One region of the Agromyces sp. Root1464 genome, then DNA from elsewhere that is predicted to be linked to it. Evidence: predicted binding sites of a transcription regulator. Region 1 holds the regulator's gene; the other holds the start of a gene.
The links. Region 1 encodes HspR, which represses chaperone genes until heat shock. Its sites were predicted from a motif close to AAGTTGAGTCNNNNNGACTCAACTT; they were not measured.
Positions count from the first base shown of each region.

Region 1 (10,549 bases):
GCGACAGCTTCGTGTCGACCGCGTCGATGATCGGTACGCCGCTCGACGAGAGGTACGGGTCGCGCAGGTCGAAGTCGCCGACCGAGGCGGTCGTCAAGTAGCTCGCCTGCTGGTCGGGGGCGTCCCAGTACCAGGTGGTCCAGCCGCCGGCGGTCTCCTCGGGTTTCGGCTGCACGCCGTTCGCCACGGCGGTCTTGCCCTCGGGCACCGTGATCGCGAAGCTGTAGCTCGCCTTGTCGGTCTGGTGGTCGCTGACGGGGTACCACGTCATCGAGCCGTCGGGCTCGCTGACCACCATGGCGCCGTCGCGCGTCGTCACCCAGCCGTAGAGGGCGTCCTCGATGTCGAGGGGCCGGGTGGTCGGGCCGCCGTATTCGACGACCACCTGTACGCTCTGGCCAGACTTGAGCTTCGGGCGCGGCTGCACGGTGAGCTCCCAGCGGCGCTCCTCGTCGTTCTGCACGCGCCAGTACGCGGCGCCGTCGACGACGGCGCCGGCGGCCGGTGGCGCGACGGCCTTCGCGGGCTTGCCGTTCACCGTGACCGAGTTGACCGCCATGCCGCGCAGGTCGAGGTTGAACCGGTCGAGATCCTGCGTGGCCACGAGGTCGATCGTCGCGGTGCCGTCGAACTGCCCCACGAGCGGTGCGGGTTCGGCGGCCGGCGGCGTGTAGGTGACATCGAGGTCGTAGTGCTGCACGTCGTAGCCGCCGTTGCCGGAATACGGGAAGTACACGTCACCCGCTCCGGGCGCGCCCGCCGTGTAGCGCGGGCCGTTCGGCGTCCCGGGAGCTGCGATCGCGCCGGTCGCCCCGAGTCCCCCGATCACCGCGAGTGCGACCGTCAGGCCGCCTGCCAGTTGCATCCGCCTCTTGTTCACGATCGCTCCCGTCGCCGTATCCGCATGGCCGTGCCCTCGGCGAAACTCTATGGACGGGCGGGCTCGGCCGGTAGCCCCCGCCTCGGAATACTGGACGCCGGCTGTGAGTTGAGTCAAGTACACTCAAGTTTCACCACCTCGACTTGACACGTTCACGGGGCGCTGAGAAGCTTGAGTCGGCAAGGCTCAAGTCTTGCCTCAGGTACTTCGGTTGCGGGCCAGCAAGGGTCGAACCGGTATCCGGCCAGCTGATCCACGGGCCGCGCGGCACTCGCGTGCGGCCGGGGCCGCCGGCCGGGAGAAGGAGAACACACATGTCACGTGCAGTAGGAATCGACCTCGGCACCACCAACTCGGTCGTCGCGGTCCTCGAGGGCGGCGAGCCCACGGTCATCGCGAACGCGGAGGGTCTGCGCACCACCCCGTCGGTCGTCGCGTTCACGAAAGACGGCGAGGTGCTCGTCGGCGAGACCGCCAAGCGCCAGGCGGTCACCAACGTCGACCGCACCATCGCGTCGGTCAAGCGCCACATGGGCACCGACTGGAAGACCGACGAGATCGACGGCAAGCAGTACACGCCGCAGGAGATCTCGGCGCGCATCCTGCAGAAGCTGAAGCGAGATGCAGAGCAGTACCTCGGCGACACCGTCACCGACGCCGTCATCACGGTGCCCGCGTACTTCAACGACGCCGAGCGCCAGGCGACGAAGGAGGCCGGCGAGATCGCGGGCCTCAACGTGCTGCGCATCATCAACGAGCCCACCGCCGCCGCGCTCGCGTACGGCCTCGACAAGGGCAAGGAGGACGAGCTCATCCTCGTCTTCGACCTCGGTGGCGGCACGTTCGACGTGTCCCTCCTCGAGGTGGGCAAGGACGACGACTTCTCGACCATCCAGGTGAAGGCGACCGCCGGCGACAACCGCCTCGGCGGCGACGACTGGGACCAGCGCGTCGTCGACTGGCTCATCAAGAAGTTCAAGGAGTCGACCGGCGTCGACGTCTCGAACGACAAGATCGCCAAGCAGCGCCTGAAGGAGGCCGCCGAGCAGGCCAAGAAGGAACTGTCCTCGAACCTGAAGGCGTCCATCCAGCTGCCCTACCTCTCGCTCACCGAGAACGGCCCCGCGAACCTCGACGAGACGCTCACGCGCGCCGAGTTCGAGAACATGACGAGCGACCTGCTCGACCGCACGAAGAAGCCGTTCGAAGACGTCATCCGCGAGGCGGGCGTCAAGCTCTCCGACATCGCGCACGTCGTGCTCGTCGGTGGATCGACGCGCATGCCCGCGGTCAGCGAGCTCGTGAAGAAGGAGACCGGCCAGGAGCCCAACAAGGGCGTCAACCCCGATGAGGTCGTCGCCGTCGGCGCCGCTCTCCAGGCGGGCGTCCTCAAGGGCGAGCGCAAGGACGTGCTCCTGATCGACGTCACCCCCCTCAGCCTCGGCATCGAGACCAAGGGCGGCATCATGACGAAGCTCATCGAGCGCAACACGGCCATCCCGACCAAGCGCAGCGAGACCTTCACGACCGCCGACGACAACCAGCCGTCGGTCGCGATCCAGGTCTTCCAGGGCGAGCGCGAGTTCACCCGCGACAACAAGCCACTCGGTACCTTCGAGCTCACCGGCATCGCGCCGGCGCCGCGGGGCATTCCGCAGATCGAGGTCACGTTCGACATCGACGCCAACGGCATCGTGCACGTGTCGGCGAAGGACAAGGGCACCGGCAAGGAGCAGCGCATGACGATCTCGGGCGGCTCGAGCCTCCCGAAGGACGACATCGAGCGCATGGTGCGCGAGGCCGAGGAGCACGCCGCCGAAGACAAGGCGCGTCGCGAGTCGGCTGAGACCCGCAACCAGGCCGAGCAGCTCGTCTACTCGATCGAGAAGCTGATCAAGGACAACGACGACAAGCTCCCCGCCGACGTAAAGTCCGAGGTGCAGGGCGATGTCGACGCGCTGAAGACCGCGCTCGCGGGCGAAGACGACGACGCCGTGAAGTCGGCGTTCGAGAAGCTCAACGCATCGCAGGGCAAGCTCGGCGAGGCGATCTACGCGCAGAGCCAGGCCGACGCCTCCGCTCCGGCCGGCGAAGACGCGACGCCCACCGGTGAAGAGGCCGCGTCCGACGAAGACGTGGTCGACGCCGAGGTCATCGACGACGAAGAAGAGAAGAAGTAACCATGTCAGGCAAGCACGAGAACGAGCCGGAAGGCCTCGATGACGAACTCATCGAGGCCGAGGGGCCCGATATCGAGACGCCAGAGGCTGAGACGGATGCCGCGGCATCCGCTGCCGGTGACGACGACGAGGTGCTCACGGTCGACGACATCCTGAACGCGGCGAACGCCGAGGTGCAGGATCCGAGCGACGAGCACCTCGCCGACCTCAAGCGCATCACCGCGGAGTACGCCAACTACCGCAAGCGCACCGAGGCCAACCGCGAGCTCGAGCGCGAGCGCGCCGTCGGTGCGGCCGTGGCCGTGCTGCTGCCCGTGCTCGACGACCTCGACCGGGCCGAGAAGCACGGCGACCTCGACGGAGACGCGCCGTTCGCGACCATCGCGGCGAAGCTGCGCGGCGCTGCCGAGAAGCTCGGCCTCACCTCGTTCGGCGAGGTCGGCGAGCCGTTCGACCCGCAGCGGCACGAGGCGATCTTCCAGCAGCCGGCCGACGACGTCGAGATCGACACGGTCGCCGACGTCGTCGAGACCGGGTACGCCCTCGGCGGCACGCTGCTCCGCGCAGCGAAGGTCGTCGTGAAGACCCCGCAGTAGTGCATCCGCCGGTCGAGTAGCGCGAAGCGCGTATCGAGACCCGTTCGAGGTCTCGATACGCTCCTTCGTCGCTACTCGACCAGCGGGATCGCGTGCCCCGACAGACAGACCCGACTAGATTTCAGAAGAGGAGGTGCCGGTGGCCAGTCAGGATTGGTTCGACAAAGACTTCTACAAGGTGCTCGGCGTCTCCAAAGACGTGAGCGACGCAGACCTCAAGAAGACGTACCGCAAGCTCGCGCGCAAGTACCACCCCGACTCCAACCCCGGTGACGCTGCCGCCGAGGCGAAGTTCAAGGAGATCAGCGAGGCGCACTCCGTGCTCGCCGATCCCGAGCAGCGCAAGGAGTACGACGCCGTGCGGGCCATGGGCTCCGGCGCGCGTTTCACCGCGCCCGGCAGTGCCGGCGGCGCGGGCGGCTTCGAAGACGTCTTCGGCGGCATGTTCGGCCAGGGCGGCGGCGGTCGCGGCCAGTCCTACACGTTCCAGCAGGGCGGCGACTACGACGACCTGCTCGGCGGGCTCTTCGGCGGCGGCCGCTTCGGCCAGCCCACCGGCGGCTACCGCGGCGCCGGCGGGCCCACCAAGGGTCGGGATGTCACGGCGTCGACGACGCTCGACTTCGTCACGGCCACCAAGGGCGACCAGATCACCCTGCAGACCGCAGAGGGCAAGCCGATCACGGTGCGAATCCCCGCGGGTGTCGCCGACGGGCAGAAGATCCGACTGCGCGGCAAGGGTCAGCCCTCGCCCGACGGCGGCGAGCCCGGCGACATCGTGCTGACCGTGACGGTGCGCAAGCACCCGGTCTTCGAGCGCGACGGCCTGAACCTCAGGGTCACCGTGCCCGTCACCTTCACCGAGGCCGCCCTCGGCGCGACGATCCAGGTTCCGACCCTCGGCGGCGGCCCCGTCAAGCTGCGGGTCGCCCCCGGCACGCCGAGCGGCCGGGTCCTGCGCGTCAAGGGCCGCGGAGTCGAGACCCCGAAGGGCACCGGAGACCTGCTCGCGGTCGTGCAGGTCGCCGTTCCATCCCATCTCTCGAAGGAGGCGGAGGCGAAGCTCGAGGAGTTCGCCGCGCTGCTGCCCGACGAGAATCCCCGCGACGACCTGCTCGCGAAGGCGAAGGGCTAGGCGGTGGAGATGAACGAGAGGAGCCCGCTCTTCGTCATCTCCGTCGCCGCCGAACTCGCGGGCATGCACCCCCAGACGCTGCGCCAGTACGACCGGCTCGGGCTCGTCTCGCCGACCCGCACCGCGGGCAAGTCTCGGCGGTACTCGATGCACGACGTCGTGCAGTTGCGTGAGATCGCCCAGCTCTCGAGCGAGGGCGTGAGCCTCGAGGGCATCCGACGGGTGCTCGGACTCGAAGACGAGGTGGCGACCCTGCGCGCCAGGGTGCGCGAACTCGAGGGCGCGCTCGCCGACGAGATGCTGAACCGCCCGGGCCGCCGCGTCTTCGCGGCGGGTTCGGCCGGCGAGGTCATCTCGCTGCGAGCCGGAACCCGCGTGCGCCGCGAGAACGCGGTCGTCGTGTGGCGTCCGCTGGAGCGCGAGTAGGCGGGTCAGCGACCCCAGGCCGAAGCCGGGGCTTCGATGACGTCGTAGGGCCGCGAACTCCAGTGCGTGCCGTACCCGTAGTGGCTCGAGGCCCAGGCCGACGCCCAGATCGCCTGCGCGGTGGCGTCGGCCGAATCGCCTCGCGCGAGCGCGGCGTCGACCTCGGGATAGCGACCCGACTGCAGGTTCTCGGCGGCGTAGTAGGCCGCTTCGACGAGGCTCGGGTAGCTGCCGAGGCCGGAGCCGCCGCCCGACCCCTGTCCGTTGTTCAGCGGGTTGTTGCGGTTCCACCAGTTGTCGGCGCCGTTCTCCTGACGCATCCAGCGCATCATGAAGGTGACGTTCTCCTCGGTCAACGGCCAACCGCCCTCGATGAGCACGAGCTTGGCCCAGTCGACGTTCGTGCCGCCGGCGACGAGCGTCTGGGTGCCGGTGGTCGCGACGTAGGAATCGTGCGAGACGGTCGGCGCCGCGACATCCGCTGCGACCGTGAGATCCTGCGCCTCGCCGCGGTGCTGGCCGCTCGCGGCGGCGAAGGAGGCGAGGCCGGCGGGTTGCGGCAGCGGCGCGAGGGCGAGGCCCGCGAGCAGGCCGAGCACCGAGAGCACGGCGGCGGCGGCGAGCGATCGGCGGGGCGAGCTCGCCCGCGGCGACGCCTGGCGGCGGGGACGCGTCACGGGCGTCGCGACCTCATGTCGCGCCGCCCGTCGTCCCCCGGCTCGTGCGTCCTGCATGCGGACCCGAGGGTAGCAAACCCCGCCGAGAGCCGCACTCAGCGAATTCGGCCGTGATCAGGAGCACCGGCCCGGACGTCAGCGGATGCCGACGGTGGCGGCGACGGGATTCGCCGCGAGGCGGCGTGCGAGCCGGCGCCGACGGAACCACTTGTCGCCCTCGACGACGACCAGCAGCACCATCGTGAGGCCGATGCAGCCGAGCCACTGCCAGCCCGTGAGCGAGACGGTGCCGAGCGCACGCTGCAGGAAGCCGATCTCGGTCGACGCGACGATGAGCAGCACCGGCCAGACGAGGATCTTGGCGACCGCCGCGATGGGCGCCAGCAGACCCGACTCGGGCGTGCGGCGCATGAGCAGGGCGCTCAGCACGGTGGCGAGTCCGAGCACGACGTAGGCCATCGTCATCGACGCGGTCGGTTCGACCGGGCTCGGTTCGTCGGGCCCCCAGAGGAGCGGCACGAGCGCGATCAGGAAGATGACGGCGCCGTAGACGAGCCACTCGACGAGTGAGACCCGGTTGACGACGCCGATCTTCGGATCCCGTGGCGGGTGGTTCATGATGCCGGGCGGGTTCGCGTCGGCGGCGATCGCGAAGACCGCGAACAGTGCCACGAAGAAGTTGATGAACAGCACCTGCGCCGGGAACAGCGCCACGCCCTCGGCGATCGAGAACGCGCTCGCCGCCAGGAACAGCATGATGAGGCTGAGCAGCTGCGTCATCTGGAATCGCAGGTACGCCGTGATCTTGGAGTAGACGATGCGGCCGATCTCGACGGCATGCACGAGGGTCGCGAAGTTGTCGTCGGTGAGCACGAGTTTCGCGGCCTGCTTCGTCACCTCCGATCCCGAGCCCATCGCGACGCCGATGTTCGCCTGCTTGATGGCCGCGGCATCGTTCACGGCGTCGCCCGTCATGGCGACGATGGCGCCGTCGGCCTGCAGGAGGCCGACGAGTCGCAGCTTGTCGTCGGGCGTGACCCGGCCGAATACGTGCAGGTCCGGCAGCCGCCGGCTGAGCTCCTCGTCGCTCATCTGCTTGAGGTCGGCTCCGCTGACGGCCCCGGTGCCGAGCCCGAGCTCTGCGCCGATCGCGCCCGCGGTGACGGCGTGGTCGCCCGTGATCATGCGCACGTCGATGCCGGCGTTGTGGGCGACCGCGACGGCGTCCTTCGCCTCCGTGCGCAGCGGGTCGACGATGCCGACGATGCCGATCAGCGACAGTTCAGCGACCCACGACATCGGGTCGGCCGCGATGCGGCCCTCGTCGGCGTCGTCGACGAACCGAGCGGCGATCGCGAGGGTGCGCAGGCCGGTCGCCGACATCCGCTCGAGCTCCGCTGTGGCGGCGTCGGATGCCACGGGCACGACCTCCCGCGTCTCGCTGAGCATCGTCGTGCAACGTCCGAGCACCACGTCGGGCGCGCCCTTCACGATGAGCACGAGTCGCTGCTCTCCGCGGTAGGGGATGCGCTGCAGCGTCGCCATGAACTTGTAGTCGGAGTCGAACGGCACTTCGGCGAGGCGGGGGTAGTCCTTGCGCGCCTGGTCGGCATCGATGCCGAGCCTGGCGGCGAGCACCACGAGCGCCGCCTCGGTGGGGTCGCCGACCACGTCGCCGTCGGGCGAGACCGTCGCGTCGTTCGGCAGGCCGATCGCGAGCCCGAGGGTCGGCGCGTCGATCGGCTCGTCGGAGGTGCCCAGCACCGTGCCCTCGAACGAGTAGCCCTCACCGGTGACCCGGTAGGTGTTGCCGCCGAACCAGGCGGTGCGCACGGTCATCATGTTCAGGGTCAGGGTGCCGGTCTTGTCGGAGCAGATCGCGCTCGTCGCGCCGAGCGTCTCGACGTCGTTCAGGGAGGTGACGATCGCACGTTCCTTCGCCAGCTTCGACGCGCCCCAGGCGAGCAGGCTCTGCACGAAGACCGGCAGGCCCGTCGGTATCGCCGAGATCGCGACGGCCGTGGCGAGGAAGAGCAGCTCATCGAGGCTCTGTCCGCGCGCGAAGCCGATCAGCACGATGACGAGCACGGCGCTCCACGCGATGATGCCGAGCACCTTCGTGAGGCCGTCGAGCTCGAGCTGGAGGGGGGACTTCTTGTCGCCCACCTGCGAGAGCAGCGATGCGATGCGGCCCATCTGGGTGCGCATGCCGGTCTCGACGACGACGATGCGCGCCGTGCCCCGGGTGATCGACGTGTTCTGGAACACCATCGAGGTGCGGTCGGCGAGGGCGGTCCCTGCGGTGTTCTCGGCCGGTCCCTTCGGGATCGGCAGCGACTCGCCGGTGAGCGACGACTCCTGGGTCTCGAGGTTCGCCGATCGGAGGATCCGGCCGTCGGCGGGAGCGAGATCACCGGATTCCAGCTCGACGATGTCGCCCGGCACGAGCCCGGTCGCATCGATCTGGAGCAGCACCCCGTCGCGGATCACCCGCGCCTTCGGCGTCTGCAGCTTCGCGAGCGCGTCGACGCTGCGGCGGGCCTTCACCTCCTGCTGGGTGCCCGTGATCACGTTGAACAGCACCAGGACCGCCACGATGATGGCGGTCGTGACCTGCCCGATGAGGAGCGACACGATCGTCACCGCGATGAGCATGAGCGTCATGAGCTCGAGCACCTGGCTGAGCGCGATGCGCCAGACGCTCGGCGGCGGCGCACTCTGCAGGGCGTTGGGCCCGGCCTCGGCGAGGCGCCGTTCGGCCTCGGCGGCGGTCAGCCCGCGAGCGGCCTCGGTCTTCACCTGAACGACCACGTCGGCGGGGGCGAGCGCCCACCATTCGACGGCGTGCTCGTCCGGACTGATGTGCTGAGCTTCGATGGTCATGGAGAACCCCCAGAAGTCGTGCCGACATTCGACAGGCTAGTGGGGCGGATGTCTCCAGCGGGAGAGGCATCCGAGATCAGTTCGACGCGCCGTACCCTTGGGGGATGTCCTTCGACTTCGACGCCCTGCGGCGCCATCCCGATGTCGAGGGCTCGGGGCTCGAGGCATCGGATGCCGCGGACCGCCTGATCCTCGACGAGGCCGCGGCGCTCATCGGCGAGGCGGGGCCGGGGGAGATCGTCGTCATCGACGACTCCTACGGGGCGCTCGCGCTCGCCGCGGCGGACGCCGGCGGCCGCGGTATCCGGGTGCACCAGGACCTCGTGACGGGGGAGCGGGCGCTCGCCCAGAACGCGGGCAGGCTCGGCTCCGACGGCAAGGTGCGCTCGCTCACGCTCGGGCCCGACCTCGTCTCGGGCGCGCGGCTCGTGCTCATGCGCCTGCCGCGATCGCTCGACCGGCTCGACGAGGTGTCGCAGCTCATCGCCGCGCACGCCGGCCCTGAGGTCGTGGTCGTCGCCGGCGGCAGGATCAAGCACATGTCGCTCGCGATGAACGACATGCTCGGGCAGAGCTTCGGGCGGCTCGACGTGAGCCGCGCCCGGCAGAAGTCTCGAGTGCTCTTCGCGCGCGAGCCCGTCGTGCGGCCGTCGTCCGACGGGCCGCGCTGGCCGCGGAGCGCCCGGCACGACGACCTCGGGCTCACGGTCGTCGCCCACGGCGGCGTCTTCGCCGGCACCGGGATCGACATCGGCACCCGGTTCCTGCTCGCGCAACTGGGCGACGCGGTTCCGGATGCCGCGACCGCCGTCGATCTCGCGTGCGGCACGGGCGTCGTGGCGTCGTGGCTCGCTCGGGCGCGTCCGGCGCTGCGGGTCACGGCGACCGATCGATCGGCGTCTGCCGCGGCATCCGCTCGGCTCACCGCCGAGGCCAACGGGGTCTCGGATCGGGTGCACGTCACCCGCGCCGACGGCCTCGAAGCGCTCGTCGACGCGAGCGAGCGACTCATCGTGCTGAATCCGCCGTTCCACAGCGACGCGGCGATCTCGACCGGCATCGCCGCCCACCTCTTCGCCGACGCGGCGCGCGCGCTGGCACCCGGTGGCGAGTTGTGGTGCGTGTGGAACTCCCACCTGGGGTATCGCCCGCTCCTCGAACGCGTCGTCGGGCGCACCCGGCAGATCGCCCGGAATCCGAAGTTCACGGTGACGGCCTCGCGGCGGGCGGGATGACCGGAGAGGTGCCGGTCGTGACCGGCCCATCGCAGCGTGGCGACCGGGAGGACGCGCGGCAGCTCACCGCGGTCGAGCTGGCCCTCGACCGCGGTGCGCATCGCCTGCTCGCAGGAGCGTCGGAGCGCGGCATCCGTGCCGGGTTCATCGAATTCCTCGTGTTCGGCGCCAAGCAGGCCTGGGCCTGCATCTTCGGCGCGGCACTGCTCGCCGCGATCGTCGCCGCGAGGCTCTGGTACCCCGACGACGCGGCGCTCGCGCGCAACGACGCGCTCACGATCGCCGCCGTCGTGATCCAGGTCGTGATGGTCGCGACGCGACTCGAGTCGGGGCGCGAACTCTGGGTCATCGTGCTCTTCCACCTCACGGGCACGGTCATGGAGATCTTCAAGACCGACGTCGGCTCGTGGTCGTACGACGGCGACGGCGTGCTGCGCATCGCAGGGGTGCCGCTCTTCACCGGCTTCATGTACGCGGCCGTCGGCTCGTACATGGTGCGCGTCTACCGGCTCTTCGACCTCGGATTCACGCGGTACC
Region 1 is NZ_LMFU01000001.1:1,235,740-1,246,288, forward strand. Features, by position in the region: gene ASD23_RS05670 (M1 family metallopeptidase) at 1-865, opposite strand, end outside; gene dnaK (molecular chaperone DnaK) at 1,195-3,060, shown strand; gene ASD23_RS05680 (nucleotide exchange factor GrpE) at 3,063-3,656, shown strand; gene ASD23_RS05685 (DnaJ C-terminal domain-containing protein) at 3,796-4,791, shown strand; gene ASD23_RS05690 (heat shock protein transcriptional repressor HspR) at 4,801-5,217, shown strand; gene ASD23_RS05695 (hypothetical protein) at 5,223-5,951, opposite strand; gene ASD23_RS05700 (cation-translocating P-type ATPase) at 6,030-8,777, opposite strand; gene ASD23_RS05705 (class I SAM-dependent methyltransferase) at 8,882-10,012, shown strand; gene ASD23_RS05710 (DUF817 domain-containing protein) at 10,030-10,549, shown strand, end outside.

Region 2 (10,549 bases), 1.1 Mb from region 1:
CATTCTTTCTCGCCTCCCGCACAGGACTCGACGTCGCGGTCCCGATCGGGGTGGTGGCAGGCGGTGTCATCCTCACCGCCCTGATTGGAGTCGTCGCAATGTTGCTATCGCTCGTCGAACACTTCACCCGCGAACGTGCGATCTGGCGGGCCGGGCTCCGCACCGGAGGGGGTACTTTGACGATCGTCGCAGTGTCTGCTTTCGCTGGGGTGATGGTCACTCTTGCGGTTGCCACCGCGGTGTTCGGTCTCCTGCCCGAGTTCTCGACCAGCCCGCTGGCGCCCATCTTCGGTCTTCAGTTCTTCTGGGCTGCCCTGCTCTTTACTCCGTCTACTGTGCTCATCGTGGTGGTGATTTGGCTCCGAACCCGGTCCGTCGATCGGATATATCGAATCTGGAGGCGTCAGGGCTCGCCCTCGGCGACCACCTTGCCGTCTTCCGCGGGATGACGAACGCCCGACCCCGCAAAGGGACCGGGCGTTCGTTGTCGACTGGTTACGGTCGCTGCTTCACGCGGTTACGTGCGACGCCGCGAGGCGGTTACGCCGCCTGCGGCACCGTCACGGTCGCGCGGGGCACGGATGCCACGACGAACTCGCCGCCCGAGGCATCCACCGTCACGCCCTCGCCGTCGCCGAGCGCACCGCTCACGAACAGGTCGCTGATGCGGTCGTCGATCTCGCGCTGGATGACGCGGCGCAGGGGCCGGGCACCGTACTCGGGCTCGTAGCCGCGTTCGGCCAGCAGCGACACCGCGGCATCCGTCACCTCGAAGGCGACCTCGCGCGCGGCGAGCCGCGACGCGGTGGCGCCGAGCATGAGGCGCACGATCTGCGCGAGCTGCGGTTCGTCGAGCTTCTGGAACAGCACGATCTCGTCGATGCGGTTCAGGAACTCGGGGCGCATGGCCTCGCGCACCTTGCCCATGACGCGCTGGCGCACGTCGTCCTGCGACGCGAAGCCAGAGCCATCAGCGGATGCCACGAAGCCGAGCGCTCCCGAACGCGACGCGAGGAACTCCGAACCGAGGTTCGAGGTCATCACGATCACCGTGTTGCGGAAGTCGACCGTGCGACCCTGGCCGTCGGTCAGGCGTCCGTCGTCGAGCACCTGCAGCAGCAGGTTGAACACGTCGGGGTGCGCCTTCTCGATCTCGTCGAACAGCACGATCGAGTACGGGTTGCGCCGCACGCGCTCGGTGAGCTGCCCGGCCTCGTCGTAGCCGACGTATCCGGGAGGGGCGCCGACGAGTCGCGACACCGTGTGCCGCTCGCCGAACTCGCTCATGTCGAAGCGCACGATCGCATGCTCGTCGTCGAAGAGGGACGACGCCAGCGCACGCGCCAGCTCGGTCTTGCCGACACCCGTCGGCCCGAGGAACAGGAACGAACCGACCGGGCGCTTGGCGTCGCCCATGCCGGTGCGGCTGCGCCGCACGGCCTTGGCGACCGCGGTGACCGCGTCGTCCTGGCCGATGACGCGCGCGTGCAGCTCGCCCTCGAGGTCGCCGAGGCGCTCGCGCTCGCTCTCGGTGAGGCGGTTCACCGGAATACCGGTGGCCCGCGAGATCACCGCGGCGATCTCAGCTTCGTCGATCACGGTCGAGCGCTCGGCCGCGTCAGAGCGGAGCCCAGCGGATGCCGCGGCGCGCCCCTTCTCGGTGGCCGCATCGAGCCGATCCTGCACCTTCGAGATCTCGTCGCGGATGCGCGAGGCCTCCTCGTAGTGCTCGGCGCCCACAGCGGCGTTCTTGTCTGCCTCGAGGTCGGCGAGCCGCGCGATGAGCGCGGAGACATCCGTCTTCATGCCGAGCTTCAGCCGCAGACGCGCGCCTGCCTGGTCGATGAGGTCGATGGCCTTGTCGGGCAGCACGCGGTCGGTGAGGTAGCGGGCGCTCAGCTCCACGGAGGCGCGCAGCGCGGCATCCGTGTACTGCACGCCGTGGTGCTCCTCGTAGGCGGGCTTCAGCCCGTGCAGGATCAGCACGGCGTCTTCGATCGAGGGCTCCCCCACGCGCACCGGCTGGAACCGGCGCTCGAGGGCAGGGTCCTTCTCGATGGCGCGGTACTCCTTGAGCGTGGTCGCACCCACGAGGTGCAGCTCACCGCGCGCGAGGCGCGGCTTCAGGATGTTGCCCGCGTCGGTGCCGCCGTCGCCCGAGCCCCCCGCACCGACCACGGTGTGGATCTCATCGATGAAGATGATGAGTTCGCCCTTGTGCGCGGCGATCTCCTCCATGGTCTTGGTGAGGCGCTCCTCGAAGTCGCCGCGGTAGCGGGTGCCCGCGAGCATGCCGGGCAGGTCGAGCGAGATGACGCGCTTGTCGAGCAGTGCCTCGGGCACCGACTCCTCGACGATCGCGCGGGCGAGGCCCTCGACGATCGCCGTCTTGCCGACGCCGGCCTCGCCGATCAGCACCGGGTTGTTCTTGGTGCGGCGGCTGAGGATCTCGATGGTCTGCTCGATCTCGTCGGCACGGCCGATCACGGGGTCGAGCTCGCCGTTCGCGGCCAGCTCGGTGAGGTCGGTGCCGAACTTGTCGAGCATGGGGGTGTCGGATGCCCCGGCGCCCGGCATGCCCGAGGCATCCGCGTCATCGGCGCCCGGCATGCTGGCTTCGACCGTCTCGCGCATGCCCTGCGTGAGGGCCTCGGCGGTCACGCCGGCGCGCGCGAGCACCTGACCGGCCGGGGCGTCCTGCCCCAGCACGAGCGCGAAGAAGAGGTGCTCGGGGTCGATGTAGGTCGAGCCGGCCGAGCGCGCCACCTGGTAGCTGTGGAACAGTGCGCGGGAGGCGCTCGGAGTGATCGTGGCCGCGTTGATGTCGGCGGTGTCGCCGGCAGCGGGCAGGCGCGCCTCGGTCGCGGTGATGAGCCGCTCGGGGGCGACGCCGATGCGGGCGATCGCCTGCTTGACGCTCTCGTCCTCGACGATCACGCGCAGGATGTGCAGGGCGTCGAGCTCGGTCTGGCCGCGCTCGAGCGCGAAGCGTCCTGCTTGACGCAGGATGCCTTGAGTACGGGCGGTCAGGAACCGGCTGAGGTCGATCGACCGAGCCTGACGCGCCTGCTCACCCGCGAGATAGCGGGCGAGAAACTCGTCGAACGAGCTCGCGCCGGCTTCGGGGTTGAAGTCTTCGGGCACCAATCCTCCTGGAAGTTGAGCGGGGTACGCTCAAGTTCAACGCGGAGGGGGCGTGGGTATTCCCATGCAAACCCGCAAGCGTTAGATCCCGCCCTGTCCTAGGCTCTGCATTGAAGTTGCGGCGTGGATGGAGGCCGGGTGTATCTGACAAGTGATGTCGACATACCTACCGAGTTGATTGAGGCACACCAGTCGGGCCGTCTTGTGTTGTTTGTTGGAGCCGGGGTGTCCAAGAAGGCGCCGTCCTCCTTGCCGTTGTTCGGCGAGCTCGCGGCACAGATCGCATCACACTTCAATCAGCCCTTCACATCTGAGGCAGAGTCACGCCCAGATGTATTCCTTGGTCGCCTCGACCTCGACGGATTGGATGTTCGATCTCGAACACGCGAGATCGTTGGTGCTCCGGGCTCAACACCAAACGAGAATCACCAGGCGCTTCTTCGCCTCGGCGCAAGCAGCAAAGCCATCCGCATTGTGACCACAAACTACGACAACCATTTGCTGACCGCTGCCGCGGAACAGGGAATCCTTGTCGACAGCACCTACTTTGCGCCGGCATTGCCGCTGGGTCGAAGCTTTGAAGGCATCGTGCACCTTCACGGTTCCATATTGCGAGGTGCAAATGAGTTCGTTCTAACGGATCGCGACTTTGGGCGGGCCTACCTAACGGACGGTTGGGCATCGCGTTTCCTTGAGCAGATGTTCCGCGAATACACCGTGCTGTTCGTTGGGTATAGCCACAACGACCTGATTGTGAACTATCTCGCTAGAGGCCTGGGTGACGGCGGAAACCGATACATTCTGACGGAGAATGGGTCGAATCCCGAGTGGGCTGCACTGGGCGTTAGACCCATCAGCTTTTCCACGGCGAACGATTTCCAAGCTCTAACGGACGTGTTGGAAGCGTGGGCAGAGCGCGCTCAGATGGGTGCGCTCGACCACCGGTCGCGGATGCAAGACTTACTCTCAGGCAAGCCGCCGCAGACACCGGTGGAACGCGACTATCTGGAAGACACTGTCGCGACCCCCCTCGGTGGCGAGTTGTTCGACTCTCTGGCCAAGGGCGTTGACTGGTTGGACTGGTGCGAATCACAGCCAATCTTTCTCGAGAACTTCCGCCCAGGCGCGCATGGAGTTGCGACCGAGTCGCTTGGCCGCTGGTTTGCGCGCACGTTTGTGGCCGACCCATCCGCCCAAGCGGCCGCGCTTGGCGTGTTTCAACGAAACGCGACGGAAGTAAGTTCGACATTCCTGGCCACGATCGCACGCGAGTCGGTGTCTCTAGCCAAGCTAGATAGAGCCGCCTTCCGTCGGTGGGTTCCCGTACTGCTGTCTCATGCACCACAATTGCGCGGCATGCCCCGCGTCATCGAGCAGCTCATTGGAGCATTCCAGATGCCAGATGACGCAGATCTCCTCATCATGTTGCTCCGGATTGGGCTCGACTCCCGCCTTGCCCTTCATCGGCGCTACCAGTTCGCGGGTGATTCTGAGGGTATCGATGACCGGGTACCTGACGCCGAACTCGAATGGACTCTCGACTACCACGCGGCATCCGCTGCGTGGTTCAAGCTGAGAGAACAGAAGGATATCGACGAGGAATCGACACTATTGATGTTCGAAAGCGCGCTGGTCTCCGCGTACCAATTGCTCAAGTCGTACAACCAAGGCCTATCCTTTGACCCCCTGAGCTTCGGTCGATCCGCGATCGAAGATCACGAGCAGGATTCACATAGATCCTCGACGACCAACCTCGTGATCGATGCGCTTCGGTCGCTAAGCGAGAGCTCGCCTGACGACCATCTGTCTGAACGTTGGATCGCTTCCGAATTTGCGTTGTTTCGACGGCTAGCACTTCACAGGATGGCTAAATCGCCAGTCGACCCTGACGCGAAACTCGAGTGGGTCATGCGCCACGACCTAATCTTCGACGTATCAGTTCACCATGAGGTCTACCGACTCCTGGGCGAAGCGGTGCCGGAAGCAAGCAGCGAACCGCTCGCCGCCCTGCTTCAGCGCGTTTTGGCCCACAACCAACAGGACGACCTGCAAGTTCACCGCGTGCTCAACCTCATCGCATTCATGGCGGGCAAGGCGCCGAATTGGCAGGAAGTTCACGTCGCGCTGGAGCAGATCGGCCAGCAGCATCCCACCGTTCCTGTGACCGATCATGAGGACTTTACTCACTACTCATGGTCAGGTGTGGCCGCCGAATCTTCACTCTATGACCAGGGGGAACTCGCCTCGCGCTTAACGGCAGACCTGAGTCGTACTTTGCGGGAGCTGATGACTGCTGACTATGCCCAGGTGTTTCTTGATGGGCCGACTTGGGACGGCACCCTGCAAGCCTTGGCCGCGTTGTGCTCAAACGAGCCTGATCTCGGGTTGCGCATCTGGGACGAGGTGTCGGGCAAGGAGTTTTCTCCAATTGTGAATACCGTCCGTGGAGCCGTTCTAGCCGGTTGGTCAAGCAGCGCGCCTGGGGAATTGTGGCCACAGATGCTGGAGCGCGCTGCGACAGCGACCGAATCCTCAACGCTGCCCGAACATATCGCTCGACTCTTGCGGGCTGGCGCGAAAAGCGGAGCACCTAGCGAGATGCCATTTGAGTTACTCGATCGAGCGGCGCAGATCGTGGACTCGCTTTGGGCCGCCCAGTCAACGCAGTTCTCTCACGATCGGGACGCGGAATGGGTGAGCTTGGCACTAAATTCCTGGCCTGGCCATGCGGCTGACTTCTGGATCTACATGATCAGTCGCGTATGGGCGGTCGCAGGGGATCAATGGCAAGGCATTCCCGTGGACATGCGCAATTCAATCGAGACGATGCTGAGCGCGGCTAGTCCAGCTCGCGACGCCGTCGTCCCGGCGTTCGGTAGCGAGTTGTACTTTCTGTTTGGCGCAGACGACGAGTTCGCCCGCACCGTTCTGTTCCCCCTGTTTGATTGGTCGGTCGACGAGCGGGCGGCCAAACAAGCCTGGGATGGATATCTGTACGGGGCCCGCTTCAATCTCGCGATGCTCGCGGCGGGATTCTTTGAAGCTGTGGTCGGCGCCTTGCCGCGAGTAGTAGGCGCGCTCAGCGACGGGCAGAGCCGGCAGTACTTCGAGTTGCTCGTCTACATCGCGGCATGGGATTCCGAGCGGCGACCTTTGGTGCTGGCGACATTCCTGGGCACGGCAAGCACAAATCAGCGAGAGAGGTTCGCAGCGGCGCTCTCCCGAGTCTTGGATTACTCGACGACTGAGGACGTTGACAAATCCTGGGGCGAGTGGATCGGACGATACGTCAACGATCGCCTTGTTGGCGTTGGCGGGGCACCAAGCCAGCAGGAGGCAAATGAGTTGGGATCGGTCGTCGCGAAGCTAGAAGCGGAGTTCCCAACCGCAGTTGAAATGATCCTCAAACATCCGGTGGGATTTGTCCGTGCATTTGATCTGCAGGAGTTGGGAAAGAATGACGGCCTCCTCAAGACTCAATCGACAGCTGTTCTACGGTTCATCGCGCACCTTCTTGCCCACACACCGGTGACTGATCTAGCAGCGATCGGGTACCGACTGGCAGAGATTGTTCCCCAGCTCCACGCTCGAGTTCCGCCTTCCGAGTTGAGCGCTCTTGTGGACCTCGCCACATCCAAAGGGATTTCTGGGCCCACCGAGTGGCTCAACGCGCCTCAGGCTTAGGAGCGTTACCGGGTCGTACACGCAATCGACCAAGCGGAAAGCGATCATGCTGCTACCCGCAGACGGCAGTACATATCCACGCTCAACCCCGCCTCACCCGTAGCAAACTATGCCGCCTTCCTGCTCTTCGTACGTGCCCCAAGTGGGGGTGCCGCTTGAGCGTGCGCTATCACTAAGCTCAGCGAATGGCGAAGGGGACCACGGCGCGTGACAAGGGCTAAATCGGCAAGAGGCACGACGACGCGAACGCGACTCCTTAGTGCGGAGCTAGACACTTTGCGTGGCTCCGCATGGGAGCGCTCAAGGTCCATCGATACGAAGGCATCGTTCGTGGTAGTTTCCGCAGGAGTGGTGGCTGCGGCGACATCTTCAGGCTTGATTCGGGCAGAGACTTGGTTTCTTGGCACGATACCTCTTGGACTCACCCTTGCGACCATCATCGTCGCCGCGTCAGCGCTCTGGCCTGTAGCGATAAAGCAGCCCACAGGTCAGGCGCTCGTCGACCGATGGCTTGATACGTGTGAATCCCCTGAGGCACTCGAGACCTACCTGCTGAGGATGAAGGCCTCTGAGATTCGTCTACGCAACGAGGCAAATCAGCGCAGAGGCAAGTACACCAAATGGGCGTTCAGGCTACTTATCGCCGCGGTCGCAACCACGTTAGTTGTCGCCATTCTTAACGCAGCGTTCACGGAGGGAGCAGTAAACGATGACACCGAAGGAACCGTCCCAACCCAACCCCCCATCGGAGGTTGAGGAGGTGTTCGAAGCACTAATTGGCTCGGGTCAGCTGCAGTCGAAGGGTCGTGAAGAGAAAACGTCTAAGGACCGCGAGGAGACGACGAAGAAATGATGAATCTCAGAGCGAGATCGAACCCCGAAGAGGACTTCGAGGAACTCATCGAGTCCGAGCGGCCAAAGCCGAGACCCAGCGACCGCCGGTAGACCGGCCACTAGGTGATCGTTGTTCAAGAGACGACTTCCTCCTGCATCATCTGCATCACCTGCAAAGGTTCGGTCGGTGACCCGATGAGAAGTCGATCTACGAAGCGACGCATACGCGAGCGGCATCGTCTCGGGGGCCGGGGTGCACCCTCCCCCCGAGACCTCGGATACTTGCACCACGAGTCGAAGGTGGTGGCCGAAGAGCAGATACACGATTCGACCACACGATGTCAAAGGCAGCATGATGGACGGTCGTGACAACCACCTCGTCACCTTTGAGCACCCGTCGATACGAACCCGCCATCGATGGAACTAGATCGTCATCACGCAAGGTAATTGATGAGGATTTGCCCAGCCGACCCGAGAGCCGCGAGCATCGCGACAACCCCGAGACATCCAGACTTTGACGAGCTCGCCTTTGAAGCTACGACGGGTCGTGCCGACTGCGACTCTCGAAGTGCATTCGGCTGCGGGACGTATGCCGCAGGAACTTCGTAGGCGGCAGCAGCGGGGATCAGCGCAGGAAGCGTCACAAGTGCGCCATTCAGCCACTCGTCAGCAAGCTCAGTAGCCTTCGCGCCTTGGATAGTGACCTCGGCACTGAGCTGGGAGCCCTTGATTCGCGCATATGCGGCAACGTCCGCACCCCTCCCATTGGTGTGGTCGATCGTCGCAAGGAAGTGGCGGGAGGTTGTTGGGGTCAGCTCTCCGATCCGCTGCCCGTCTAGCCGTACATCCACGATGTCTCGTGCTTCACCGCTCTTCAACAACTTCTGGGTTCGATGGAGCGTGACCAGGATGAGATCAACGTCTTCGCCGGTGACATACGGCTTGATTCGATCGAAATGCGCCTCTTCGCCCGTCACCTGGAGTCCGGCACCCCACGGGAGCAACGTATATGCCGTTGCCGGAGGATTGTTGCGAGGAAGATTGAGGCCACCCTCCCAGGGGAGCGTGATGGTAATGCGGGAGTAGAATCGCGTCCCGTCTTCGCGATGGTCGCGGCGAACCATCCAGATCCGCGCATTGGTGGCGGGTGCGTGGCCTGAAGCCGTTACACGTTGAACATCTTTTAGGTACTTCTTGGTATCAGCTCGCTCGATGTAACCGACGACCTGGCCGCCCACTCGAACAGAGATTGCGTTTCGGTCGTGAGGATTGTCTGGTTCGGGTACCAGGACCGCAGGAACGCTGACCTCAATCTCCTCGTCGAGTCTTGGATTTCGACCGACGGCCGTCGTGATTTCTCGTTCCCTCCAGGCCTCGCCGGCAACCTCGACATTGGGGTAGGCGTCGGGTTTGGCGAGGAGGTAGTCCATGTCTAGTGTTCCTTTCGCGGTAGGGCGCGGTTACGAAGAACCTAGCGGCCGGCGCTCTCGGCACACGTCCCCCAAACCGGGGGACGATGGGCCGACCGCGTTGTACGGTCTCAGTCATGACCCAACACCCCCGTACAGCGATCACCGGCGGCACCGGACTCGTCGGACGCCACCTGGCCGAACGGCTCGGGCCCGAGGCATCCGTCGTCATCTCTCGCCGCACCGGCGTCGACACCAGTGACTTCGACGCGCTGGCCCGAGCGTTCGAGAGGTGCGAGGTCGTCGCGCACTGCGCGGGCATCAACCGCGAGATCGGCGACCAGACCTACCAGCGGGTGCACATCGAGGGCACCGCGAGTGTGATCGAGGCGGCCAAGCGCGCCGGGGTGCGCAAGGTCATCATGCTGAGCTTCCTGCGGGCGCGGCCCGACTGCGGGTCGCCGTACCACGAGTCGAAATGGGCGGCCGAAGAGCTGATCCGCGACTCGGGCCTCGACTACACGGTCCTCAAGGCCGGCATGATCTACGGACGCGGCGACAGGTCATAGAGTTGATGCCAGCAGCGGTGATATACCCGTAGTCTGCTTCGAGCCCCCAGCAGGCCGGGCTAAATAGCGGCCCGATCCCGATAGATCGATCGATGGCGGTTCGACCATCTACGATTACGGGCGCCTGGTGTCCGTCGCCCAGTTGACTGATTGAGTTGTCGGTGCCACGCCCCGCTCTTTTAGCGACCGGCCCTTATGAAGTCCTACTGCCCTAGATCGCCCAGGAGATCATTCCGCAGGTCACTTATCCCGAACGCATTCATCTTGGCAGCGGTGTAGAGAGTGGACAATTCGCCGTTCAACTCGCCACTCTGCTTCGTCATGACCTCGGCGACCTTCACTGATTCCGGATTGCTCTCCGAATCTTCCGAGATTTTCCGCCAGATCTCGAAGACGTATGGCGGATTATCGTCGTCATCACGGCTCTTGATGTAGAACGTGAACTTCGCAGTCGACGTCAAGTATTCCTCGGAACCCTGCCAGCGCTTCCATGAGGCCTGACTCGACTGAGTTCGCCGAAGGAGAGTGGTGATCGCCACCCGCACGTCTTCTTCACTCAGCCCTATCATCAGTCGCTCACCCTCTTCTCAAGTCGTGCGATCAAAGAACTTGCCTCCAGCGAGACCTTCGAGATCTTTCCAATGGCCACTCTCGTTACCTCAACCATTGTTCGAGAGGTCCCCTCTGCGATTTCGGCTTTCGCCTTCGTTGCGGAACTCATCGCTTGGTTTAGCAAGGGCACGATCGGTTCTGAGGCCGAAGATTCATCCGCCTTTAGTATCCCGGAGATCCGTGCTGCGGCTCGCGAGTACCCGACCAGCTTTCTCTGAATTTCATTCGGCTCTCCGCTCTTGACGGCCTCGTCGAGATCATCCTCTAACGTGTGAAGCTCGGGGAGTCCCAATAGCA
Region 2 is NZ_LMFU01000001.1:163,969-174,517, forward strand. Features, by position in the region: gene ASD23_RS18715 (hypothetical protein) at 1-449, shown strand, start outside; gene ASD23_RS00775 (ATP-dependent Clp protease ATP-binding subunit) at 541-3,144, opposite strand; gene ASD23_RS00780 (SIR2 family protein) at 3,370-6,828, shown strand; gene ASD23_RS18720 (hypothetical protein) at 7,159-7,584, shown strand; gene ASD23_RS18725 (HIRAN domain-containing protein) at 8,097-9,092, opposite strand; gene ASD23_RS00785 (SDR family oxidoreductase) at 9,209-9,640, shown strand; gene ASD23_RS00790 (hypothetical protein) at 9,844-10,179, opposite strand; gene ASD23_RS18730 (hypothetical protein) at 10,209-10,549, opposite strand, start outside.
Region 2: a site for HspR is predicted at 3,157-3,181, ahead of ASD23_RS00775 (ATP-dependent Clp protease ATP-binding subunit). Genes of this name have one in related genera too.